2 regions of the Bradyrhizobium sp. SZCCHNS1022 genome follow, and region 2 is predicted to be linked to the other one. Evidence: riboswitches for the same ligand, from Rfam matches in the RefSeq annotation. Region 2 holds a riboswitch; the other holds the start of a gene.

Region 1 (5,443 bases), on a different contig from region 2:
CGAGACCGTTGAATCCGCGCCGAGGCCAGCCAGCCATTGGCTGCGCAAGCCGTCGGCGCTGAACAGCCCGTGCACATAGCATCCCGCGATGCGGCCGGTTGCGACGGCCGCGCCATCGCTGCGGCCGTCCTCGAACTTGAGAAATGGCTGCGTCGTATCGGGGCCGGTGGTCTGCCCGATGTGCATTTCATAGCCGCGGAAGGATGCGCCGCCGCTCAGCAGCGTACCGCCGACCTCACGCAGCGCCTTGTCCGAGGTGAGAATGGTCGTCACATCGAGCAGGCCGAGGCCGGGGACCGCGCCGGCCTGACCTTCGCGGCCATCAGGATCGCTGATGATCCGGCCGAGCATCTGATAGCCGCCGCAGATGCCGAGCACACGGCCGCGGCGCCGGACGTGAGCTGCAAGATCGATATCCCAGCCGGTTTGCCGCAGCGCGGTCAGATCGGCGATGGTCGCTTTCGAGCCCGGCAGAATGACGACGGCGGCATCACCGGGGATCGGGGTCCCGGGACGCAGAAACTGCAATTCGATTCTGTCTTCCAGCTGTAGCGGATCGAACTCATCGAAATTGGAAATCCGCGGGTAGGCCAGTACGACGACCTTAGGCGGGCCGCTTGGAGGTGAGGCCCCGCGCGAAGGAAGCCCCAGCGCATCCTCTGCCGGCAAGCGATGCGCGCCGGCGAAATACGGCACGAGCCCTAACGCCTGCCAGTTCGTCCGCGCCGCGATCTCGGCCATTCCAGCCGCGAACAGGGCCGGATCGCCGCGGAACTTGTTGACGAGAAAGCCTGCGATGAGCGCAGCATCCTCCGCCGCCAGCACGGCCTTGGTCCCGACCAGGCTCGCGATGACGCCGCCGCGATCGATATCTCCGATCAGGACCACCGGCAGGTCCGTCGCACGGGCAAAGCCCATATTGGCGATGTCGCCGGCGCGAAGATTGATCTCGGAAGCCGAGCCAGCGCCTTCCACCAGCACAACGTCTGCGTCGTCGGCGAGGCGCGAAAGACTGTCGAGCACCGCGCCCATCAGTTGTGGTTTCATCGCCTGATAGGCCGATGCCTTGGCGTTGCCGATCACGCGGCCTTGCACGACGACTTGCGATCCGACCTCGCTCTGCGGCTTCAGCAGCACCGGGTTCATGTGTACCGAGGTCGGCCGCTTCGCCGCGCGCGCCTGCAGCGCCTGAGCGCGGCCGATCTCGCCGCCATCTGCGGTCACGGCCGCATTGTTCGACATGTTCTGCGGCTTGAATGGCGCCACTTTGAGGCCGCGCAAAGTCAGCGCCCGCGCGAGCCCGGCAACGATGAGCGACTTGCCGACGTCGGAGCCGGTGCCCTGGAACATGATGGCGCGCGCGACCATGCGGTTAAAACTCGATGCCTTCCTGCGCCTTCACGCCGGCGGTGAAGTGATGCTTGACCAGATTCATCTCTGTGACGAGATCGGCGGCTTCGATCAATTCGGGCTTGGCATTACGGCCGGTGACGACGACATGCAGATCGGGGCGACGCGCACGCAAGGTTTCGACGACATCAGTGATCGGCAGGTGATCATAGCGCAGCGCGATGTTGAGCTCGTCGAGAATCAGGAGCCGGATCGAGGGATCGGCCATGAGCTCCTTGGCCTTGGCCCAGGCGCGCTCGGCCGCGGCGACGTCGCGGGCACGATCCTGAGTCTCCCAGGTAAAGCCTTCGCCGAGCGTGTGCCATGTGACCTGGTCGCCGAACTTTTCGATCGCCTTGCGCTCGCCGGTTTGCCATGCGCCCTTGCCGAATTGCACCACGCCGATGCGGAAGCCGCGGCCGAGGGCGCGCAGCATCAAGCCCCAGGCAGCCGTCGACTTACCCTTGCCCTTGCCGGTGTGGACGATCAGCAGGCCTTTTTCAACGGTCTTCGATGCGACCTCGGCGTCCTGGATCGCTTTGCGGTTCTCCATCTTGGCCTTGTGGCGCGCATCCTCGTTGTGGTCACTCATTCTCGTTTCCTCTCGATGCGCTGCTATTTCAACGTCAGCGGCAGGCCCGCCGCCATCAGGATCACGCGATCCGCGGATGTTGCAATATCCTGGTTGAGGCGGCCCTGCGCATCGCGAAACGCGCGGGCCAGCGCGTTATCCGGCACGATGCCGAGCCCGACCTCGTTGGAGACGGCAACGATTGGGCCCCTGGCGGCAGCTAATGCATCGGCGAGCTCACGACAAGCAACGGCAACGTCGCGGCCGCTCAGCATGATATTGCTGAGCCAGAGCGTGAGACAATCGACCAGAACAGGTGTTGCAGAATCGCCGTTCGCCGCCACGGCAGCTGCAAGATCGAGAGGTGTCTCGATCGTCCGCCATCCATCGGCGCGGCGCGCTTTGTGTTCGGCGATGCGCGACGCCATCTCGTTGTCGAACGCCTGCGCGGTTGCGAGATAGATCCAGGGGGAAGGGAGGGCGGTGATCAGCGCCTCCGCGTACCGGCTCTTGCCGGAGCGCGCGCCGCCGAGCACCAGGGTCAGGCGCGGCAGGGCAGGGCTAGGCGGGGCGGGTGGCATGACGGCAGGATTTCCGATTGACGGGCTTTGGCTCGATCCCGTATCTAACAGATGACGGTTCTCCGAAAGGAGAGATTTAGGGAACGCGGTGCGGGATCTCCTCCCAAGGCCGCGGCTGCCCCCGCAACTGTAATCGGTGAGTGCGAGGCCTTTGAACCACTGGGAAACCGGGAAGGTGGTCTCGCGCGGCGACCCGAGAGCCAGGAGACCTGCCGTCGACATTGCTGTTGGCCGACCCGTCGCGCGGGGAGTCGCGATGCAGGGTTCTGATCCCGGAACTGTCTGGGATGCCGTCGGGCGCAGCGTATCGCACGAACCCTGACAGGTTCGGGCATCGACGGAGACGGCCATGAGATTTCCCACCAGATTTCCAACCCGCATCGCGTTTGCAGTCGCAGTCGTGGCACTGTTCGCCGATCCTGCATCGGCCCACCATATGATGGGCGGCAAGCTGCCGCAGACCTTGGCGCAAGGCCTGCTCTCCGGGCTTGCTCACCCCGTCATCGGGCTCGATCATTTCGCCGCGATTGTGGGAGCGGGCATCGTCGCTGCGCTGATCGGCCGTGGCTTTGCGCCGGTGTTGGCCTTCACCACGGCTATGATCGCCGGCGTGATGCTGCATGTCGGCCGCGCTGATATTCCCGCCGCAGAGCTTCTCGTCGGGTTGTCGACGGCCGCAATCGGCCTGCTGATCCTGCTGCGCGCCGGCTTCGGTGTGCTGCCGGTCGCGATCCTGTTTGCGTTGACCGGGATAGTGCATGGCTACGCGCTGGGCGAATCGATCGTTGGTGCTGAAAGCGCGCCGCTGGGCGCCTATCTCGCCGGGCTGCTGGTGATCCAGAGCGTCATTGCCGCCGGTGCGTTCCTGGCCACCCGGATGATTGCTGCGCGCGGCGTTTCCTTCTCGCTTTTCGCGCTGCGGATCGCGGGCGCCGCGATTGCGCTGGTGGGCGGTGCGGCAGCCGCCATGGCGGCTGGTCTGGCCGGATGAGCAGCACAGACCCGGGCGCGACGACGTTGTTCGTCTGCGTCACCTGCCGGATGCAGAGCGCCGAGCCTGCGTCCAGCGAGCAGCCGCGTGCCGGTGCGCGGCTACTCGAGGCCATCCATGCGGTCGCAGCCGAGCATCGCGATGTCACCGTGGTGCCGGTCGAGTGCCTCTCGAATTGCAGTCGCGCCTGCACGGTTGCGGTCACTGCGCCTGGCAAGTGGACCTATATCGTCGGAGCGCTCGATCCGGATGTCCATGCCGATGATGTGCTCGCTTTTGCCAGGCTGCATCAGGTCCACGAGGCCGGCCTGCCGCCGTGGCGGGAGCGTCCCGAATACGTGAGAAAAAACACGATCGCCCGCGTGCCGCCGCTGCCGTCGCGCTCATCCAAAGAGGCTTCGCTGCCATGAAATCCTTCGCAAAGACGCCATGCACGATCGTCACCGGTTTCCTCGGCGCCGGCAAGACCACGCTGGTGCGCAACCTGATCGAGACCGCGAACGGTCGCAGGCTCGCCATCATCGTCAATGAGTTCGGCGATGTCGGGATCGACGGCGATATCCTGAAAGGCTGCGGCGTGCCGGATTGCCCGGAGGATCGCATCGTCGAATTGTCGAACGGCTGCCTGTGCTGCACCGTCGCCGACGACTTTGTGCCCGCGCTGAAGAGCCTGCTCAATCAGAACGAACCGCCCGAGCACATCGTGATCGAGACTTCCGGCCTCGCGCTGCCGAAGCCGCTGGTGCAGGCGTTCAATTGGCCGGAGATCGCAACCCGTGTCACCGTTGACGGAGTCGTTGCAGTCGTTGACGGGCCGGCCGTGATCGCCGGCCGCTTCGCCGATGATCCGGAGGCGCTGGCGGCGCAGCGCGCGGCGGACGGCTCGCTCGATCACGACAATCCGCTCGAAGAGGTGTTCGAGGATCAGCTGCTCTGCGCCGATCTGATCGTGGTGAACAAGAGCGATCTCATGACGGATGCGGAGCGGCAGGCGGTCGCTGCCGAGATCGCAGCTAAGGTGCAGCGTGCCGTCAAGGTGATCGCGTCCGAGCACGGCAAGCTGTCGGCCTCCGTGCTGCTCGGGCTGGGTGCGGCGGCCGAAGGCGACCTCGGCGCGCGGCCATCGCATCACGACAATGAGGCTGAGCACGATCACGACGATTTCGAAAGCTTTGTGCTCGACGTGCCGGCGCAGGCCTCGCCCGACGTGCTCCTGGCCCGCATCGCGGATGCTGTCGGTGCGCACGATGTGCTGCGGGTGAAGGGTTTCGTGGAAGTCGCAGGCAAGCCGCTGCGGCTCCTGATCCAGGCGGTCGGCAACCGCATCCAGCATCAATTCGAGCGGCCCTGGCGCGCCGGCGAGGAGCGGCGTGGACGGCTCGTGTTCATCGGCGAGCGCGGCCTCGACGTGGCCGCGATCAAGAACCTGGTTGCCGGCTAGCGAGGGCCGATGCATCTCCTGGCGACATCAGGTGCCGCGCTCGACGACCTCGAACAGGCCGTCGATCTCGCGCAGTCGCCGGCCGAGGTCGTGGTTCTGTCGTTCTCCGACAGCGACCTGTCGGCACTGGCCGAAGCGTGGCGAGGATCGCCGTCAGAACTGCCGAGCTTGCGTCTCGCCAGCCTGAAGCGGCTGAAGCATCCGATGTCGGTCGACCTCTATATCGATCGTGTCGCCGTTTCGGCGCGCGCCGTCGTCGTGCGCTGTCTCGGCGGGCTCGATTATTGGCGCTACGGGCTGGAGCGCCTGGCTGATGTGTGCCGGAGCCGAGGCATTCTGCTGGCGGTGCTGCCGGGCGACGACCGCGCCGACGAGCGGCTCGATGCGCTCTCGACGCTGCCGCTCGACGTCACCTCGAGACTCTATGGCTACCTGCACGAGGGCGGCACCGCCAATGCGCGCGAGGCGCT
Region 2 (5,443 bases):
CGCCGCGCCGCCGAGCACCGGCGTCGCGGCGAGCAGAACGAACTCATAAGCGGCATAGGCGCAGAGCAGCGTGGCGGTGAGCGCGAGCGGCGCTGGAACAAGCCGCGGCAAGACGCGCAACGCCGCCGATGCGAGCAGGGTTGCGGCCAGCGCGGCGGCGCCGATGGCAAAGCCCCACGCCAACGTGGTGGCGTCGATCGGATAGCCCAGCGCGCAGAAGCCGATGCCCTGATTGACGAGCCATGCGCCGGCGATCACCGCGAGCGCCGAGCCCTGCGGCAGCATCGCAGCCGCCACCACGGCGAACGCCGCGAACGGCGTCGCACAGGCGAGCGCGAGACTGGCGAGGCAACTCGCGGCGGACAGCAGAGCAAATGCGAACAATGGCTGATATCGCGGCGCGACCGATGCGAGCGAAATGCCCATCGCGGGGCGGAACTGACGATCAAGAGCCATGACAATTCTCCTTCGGTTGCTAAGTCTAAACTTTTCTGTCGGATGGCGATAGGCCGCACGATCCGCCTCGGAGCGGCCGCGCTCGGGAGACACCCTCATTGCACGCCATAGCTGGCGACCCGGATGCCACCGAACACGCCGAGCCCCGGCGCCAGGAAACCGGTCGGGTTCTGGTAGTGCCTGTTGAAGAGATTATCGACGCGCGCGAACAGCTTCACCTGGTCGCTGAGCGCATAATCGCCGCGCAGATTGACGATGGTATAGCCCGGCGCGGTCAGGCCGGAGACCAAGCCGTCACGGCTCACGTCGCGCCAATCGGAGACATGCAGCACGGTGGCCGACACGGTGAGCGGATCGACCGGCCGCCAGGTCGCGGTGGCGCTCCACTTCTGCTTGGGCCTGCGCAGCAATTGCTGGCCGGTAATCGCATCGACCGCGCGGGTGAAGGTGTAGTCGGCGCGGACCGCCAGCCGGCCGGTGACATCGGCCGCGACAAAGCTCTCGGTTCCCTCCGTCCTGGCCAGGCCGACATTGGCGTAGGAGGTGAACGTGTCGTTGGTCGCGATCAGATTGGTGATGCTGTTGTGGAAATAGGTCGTGCCGAACCGGATGCGGCTGGCAAACAGCGGCTGCTCGAAGCCGAGATCATAGCCAGTGCTTTCCTCCGGCCGCAGGTTGGGATTGCCGAAGAAATTGAACGCCGGAAAATCCTGGTAGAGCTGGCTGAGCGTCGGCGCCTTGAAGCCGGTGCCGTAACTTGCCTTCAGCTTGGTCTCGGTCAACGGCACGATCACGGCCGGCGCGATCCGATAGGTCGCATGCGAGCCGAATGCGTCGTTGAGATCATCGCGCACATTCGCGACCAGGAAAAATCGCTCGGCGAATGACGACTGCAGTTCGATGAAGCCCGCTTTGTTGCCGTTTTCCGCCGAGAGCGCCGCCGTGGTCAGGCGTTCAGCCTGCTGCTCCGCACCGACGATGACGTCGTTTCCCGGCGCAATCCGGGTGACCGCGTGCCAGTCGTATCTGAGCCGTTCGCCTTGCCCCACGGTGGAGGAGAGATCTCCGGGTGCGAGATCGGAGCTCCTATCACTGGTGTAGTTGACGCCGAAATAATTGGTGATGCGGCCGCCGGGCAGCGACCACACCGCCTCCTGGCGCGTTGCGAGCTGGTGCACATTGTGCCGGCTCTGCGCGGCATTCGGCACGCTGGGAAAGCCGCCGTCGCCGGTGAACAACAAAGTCGCATCAGTGTAGCGGACCACCGAATTGACGGTCCACTCGTCGTTCAGCGCAAGGCCGAGCTTCGAGGAATACGTCATGTTGTCGTAGCTGTTGCCGATCGCCTGCTGTCCGGGCGGCAGCAGCTGCAACGGCGTCACCGGCACATCGCCGGCATGAAGGTGCGCGACGTTGACTGCGTAGTTGAAATTGTCCTGCGATCCGCTGACGCCCGCGGTCTGGTTGAACGTATTGAACGAGCCCGCTTCAACCGACGCAACGGCGCGGGCGGGACCCTCGCCCTTGCGGGTGACGATCGAGACCACGCCCCCGATCGCATCCGAGCCATAGAGACCGCTTTGCGGACCGCGCAACACTTCGAGCTGCTGGATGTCGGCGGTGAGCAGATGCGCGTAGTCGAAGGCGCCGTTCGGTGTGGCGGGATTGCCGAGCTCGATGCCGTCGATCAGCACTTTGGTGTGGTTGGAATTGGTGCCGCGCACGAACACCGAGGCCTGTCCGCCAGGACCGCCGGCCTGGACCACATTCAACCCGGGAATGGTGCTCAGCAGGTCGGGCACGGTCCGGTATTGCTGAGTCTGGATGTCCTTGGCGGTGACGATGCTGATCGAGCTTGCCGCCTGGGCCGCCGGGCTCACGATGCCGGTCGGACTGACGGCGACAGATACGGCATTCGCGGACGTCGATGCTGCAGGCGTAGGCGACTGCGTCCGCGCATCCGCTGGCGCATGGAAAGCTGAAGGTCGCGCACGCTTCGGCTGCGACTTGGGTTTAGGTCTGGGTTTGGGCGCCGCCACCTCGACCGGAGGCAGCAGATCGGGTGAGGCCGACTGCTGCGCTTCGGCGGCGAGCGGACCGGCCATGACGATGGCAGCGACAACACGAGACGCGACGGGGCCGGCGCGCAAGCGCGCAGCGGCGATGAGAGGAAGACGGATGCAACGCTGAGACAAGAATGGCGGAGACATGGGTCGAAGACCTCGGCGGGACGGCAGTGGCACGTCACCGCGAACGAGGTCTCACGCCAGGACGCGGCAACGCGCCTCGGGTGAAACGATGTCAGTACTCCCCGACCGACATCCTCGCGTGTGACCACGGCTGACGGCAGGTCTCCTGGCTCGCGGGTCGTCACCTTGCGCCGCCTTCCCAGGACCGAGATTCCCAGTGGCATCTGACGCGAGATTCGCCGCTTACAGTTGCGGGGGCAGCTGCGGCCTTCGGGCGATCTCCATCGCGGAAGATCTCCCGGCACCGCATTCCCTTTTGATCCCCGGCGAAGGGGAACCGTCGGGAGGCACATAGAAGGAGGGACGTGACGGTGTCAATGCCGGCCCGGCGCGACGCAGAACGGTCAGCAGAGGTCCGAAAACGGCAGCCGCGGGGCGCTCTGCCTTATCTCTCGCGCTTCATCTTCTTGAAGCGGACGCTCTTGCCGTCCGGCAGCCGGGTGGCGACATAGCCGGCGTCCAGGCAAGCCTCACGCTGCGGCATCCTCTCCTGCGGACTGCGCAGGCTGTCCCACCACGAGGCGCGCTGCGCCGCACGCGGCAGGCTCGCGCCGATGAGCTCCTCGATCTGATCGAAGCTGAGCACAAGTTCGGGAAGCGTCTGCTGTTTCAGAAAATCGCGTAAGGAGTCGTAGTCGGACACCAAATCCTCGTCGTCGGCCGCGTTTAGATCGCGGCGGCGACCTTATCCAAACCGATGATGCGCGCAAGCTTGCGCACCTCGTCCTTCTGGTCGTCGCGAAGCTGCCAGAGCAGCGGCATCGCCGCCGATTTCAGCTGCTGCACCTCGTCGGAATCCGGGTCGATCGGCATGCTGCCGGGTTTCGGATTGCCCTGACGCGTGGCGTGGATCTTGCGGGCGACCGCGCGCAGCGCGGTCTCCACCGCAGGCCAGTAATATTCCTGATCGGGCGATAGCTTCAGCCGCTCCTTGATGCCGGCGATCTGGCCATCGCTGAGCAGGGCATAGGCCTTCTGCACCTCGGGCCGCAGCGCCACCAAGGGCTTCTGCCTCGGCGCGGCCGGCTCGGCAACTTGTGCGGACGCCACGATGGCGCCGGCGATCTGCGCTGGCGTAGCCGGCTTCGGCATCTCAGCGTCGGCGGCGGCATAGGCAAAGGCCTGGCGCACCGGCTCGCTCGGCGCAGCGGTCGGTTGCGTGTCCTCGGTCAGCGATGAAAAGTGAGCGACAGTGAGGCGGTCGCCCTTGGCCTGCCGGTTGGAGACAGGGCTCTTTGCCACCACGGCCGGCATCTCAATACCGGCTGCCGGCACGCTGTCGCGGAACAGGATGCTGGTCGCAGCTGCCCCTGCCACGAGCACGCACACCAAGGCCACAAGGGTGATCGATTTCGTCACGCACATCTCCGTATCCCCGGCGGTACGCCGCACTTTGCCGAAAACTGGGAGCAAATTAAGGCTTTCGGTTTCCATTGTTGCCGGAGGGCCTCACTGACCGGCTCAATTGCGCTCTCAGGGCGCCCTTATGCAGCCGCGTGCAGGTCGTAGGCCGCCTGAATATCGGCAACGATATCGGAGGCTTCCCACAAGGCCGCAGGTTCCACCGAACGCAGGCTGATGGTCCAGTTGCCGCCGCGGGCGGTGCGCGGAACGCTGACAATATCGAAGCGCACGGCACGGCATAGCGGGTGCCGCTGCAGCGCGTGACCGACGCGGACCCTGATTTCCTCCAGCGTCGCCGGCGTCTTGTCCATCAGCGTCCCGAAGCCCATCGCGCATCCCTCGTGATTCGAGCCTTGCGAGTCTCCCGCGGTGAACGGGATACCGCCACGCACGGATTGTCGGCCTGGGATGGTTAATGCCGCGTTAAAGTTGCAACCGGATGGGATCTGGGGTCCTGCGGGAATGCGCGGTTTTCCGGGCAGGATGCGACCTGCCCCCAGACGCGGCGCTCAATCGTCGCCAAACAGGCTGAAGCGCGGCGTCGGCATGTCGACCGGCTCCGCCACATAGGCGCGCGGCGCGCTGTCCTCCCGCACCGCCTGTTCGACGTCGCTCAGATCCGGTTCGCGGCGCCGAGTCCAATGCCGGCGCTCGGACCATTGCTGGTGCCGTTCGGCATGGCGCCGATCGCTGTGCTTGCGTTGGCTGTCGTGCGACTTCAGATCGGCATCGTCCGCCTTGGCCATCGCGTTTTCGGAGGCCTTCGCTTGCTCCGGCGCTTTCGCCTGCTGCTGCGGAGCTGGCGGGATCGACGGCGACGGGGAGGACTGCGCGGCGGGCGCATTGGACGCCGAGTTCACCGGCGACGGCGCAGGCTGTGGCGTCCCCTGATCCGCAGCAGGCTGCGGCTGATCGGCGGCCTTCGCCGCGGTCGGCGTCACCACGATGGGTGCCGTCGTCGCGGCCTGCGTCGCAGCGAGATAGGAACTCGGCGATGCGCTGGGCAAGGGCGAAGGCTCCGGTGCGCGTCGCTCCAGCTTGGTGGATTCCAACGGCGGTGTCTTCGGATTCATCTTCTCCGCGATCACGAGTCCGCCGCCGAGACCCACCGCGATCGCAATGGCGACGGTTCCCGCACCCGCAAAATAGGCTGTCGAGTTGCGCATGATCCCGCTCCTTATGGTTGGCCGGGCAACGCCCTCACGGCGGCGATGTTCCGGCCAAGCCCAATGAGCGTTGGGGGCGCAGATGACAGGAGGAAGATGGCGAGGAATTGCGCAGAGAGAGCGTCCGCCCTCACCGCTTCTCGATCACGAGGCTCTGCACCACGCGAC

Evidence for each region. Region 2 has a riboswitch for cobalamin ahead of QX071_RS06695 (TonB-dependent receptor plug domain-containing protein). Riboswitches for the same ligand answer to the same signal wherever they lie in the genome.
Region 1: it holds a riboswitch for cobalamin, as region 2 does, so the genes downstream of both, QX071_RS30085 (HupE/UreJ family protein) here and QX071_RS06695 (TonB-dependent receptor plug domain-containing protein) in region 2, are expected to answer to the same signal.

The regions. Positions count from the first base shown of each region.
Region 1 covers NZ_JAUETT010000006.1:414,236-419,678, reverse strand. The annotation lists gene QX071_RS30100 (cobyric acid synthase) at 1-1,368, opposite strand, end outside; gene cobO (cob(I)yrinic acid a,c-diamide adenosyltransferase) at 1,373-1,981, opposite strand; gene cobU (bifunctional adenosylcobinamide kinase/adenosylcobinamide-phosphate guanylyltransferase) at 2,005-2,541, opposite strand; cobalamin riboswitch at 2,580-2,773, shown strand; gene QX071_RS30085 (HupE/UreJ family protein) at 2,891-3,532, shown strand; gene QX071_RS30080 (DUF1636 domain-containing protein) at 3,529-3,942, shown strand; gene cobW (cobalamin biosynthesis protein CobW) at 3,939-4,973, shown strand; gene cobN (cobaltochelatase subunit CobN) at 4,983-5,443, shown strand, end outside.
Region 2 covers NZ_JAUETT010000001.1:1,485,356-1,490,798, reverse strand. The annotation lists gene QX071_RS06700 (hypothetical protein) at 1-456, opposite strand, end outside; gene QX071_RS06695 (TonB-dependent receptor plug domain-containing protein) at 552-2,561, opposite strand; cobalamin riboswitch at 2,784-3,002, opposite strand; gene QX071_RS06690 (hypothetical protein) at 3,091-3,348, opposite strand; gene QX071_RS06685 (hypothetical protein) at 3,372-4,064, opposite strand; gene QX071_RS06680 (hypothetical protein) at 4,190-4,438, opposite strand; gene QX071_RS06675 (hypothetical protein) at 4,619-5,275, opposite strand; gene QX071_RS06670 (thioesterase family protein) at 5,406-5,443, opposite strand, start outside.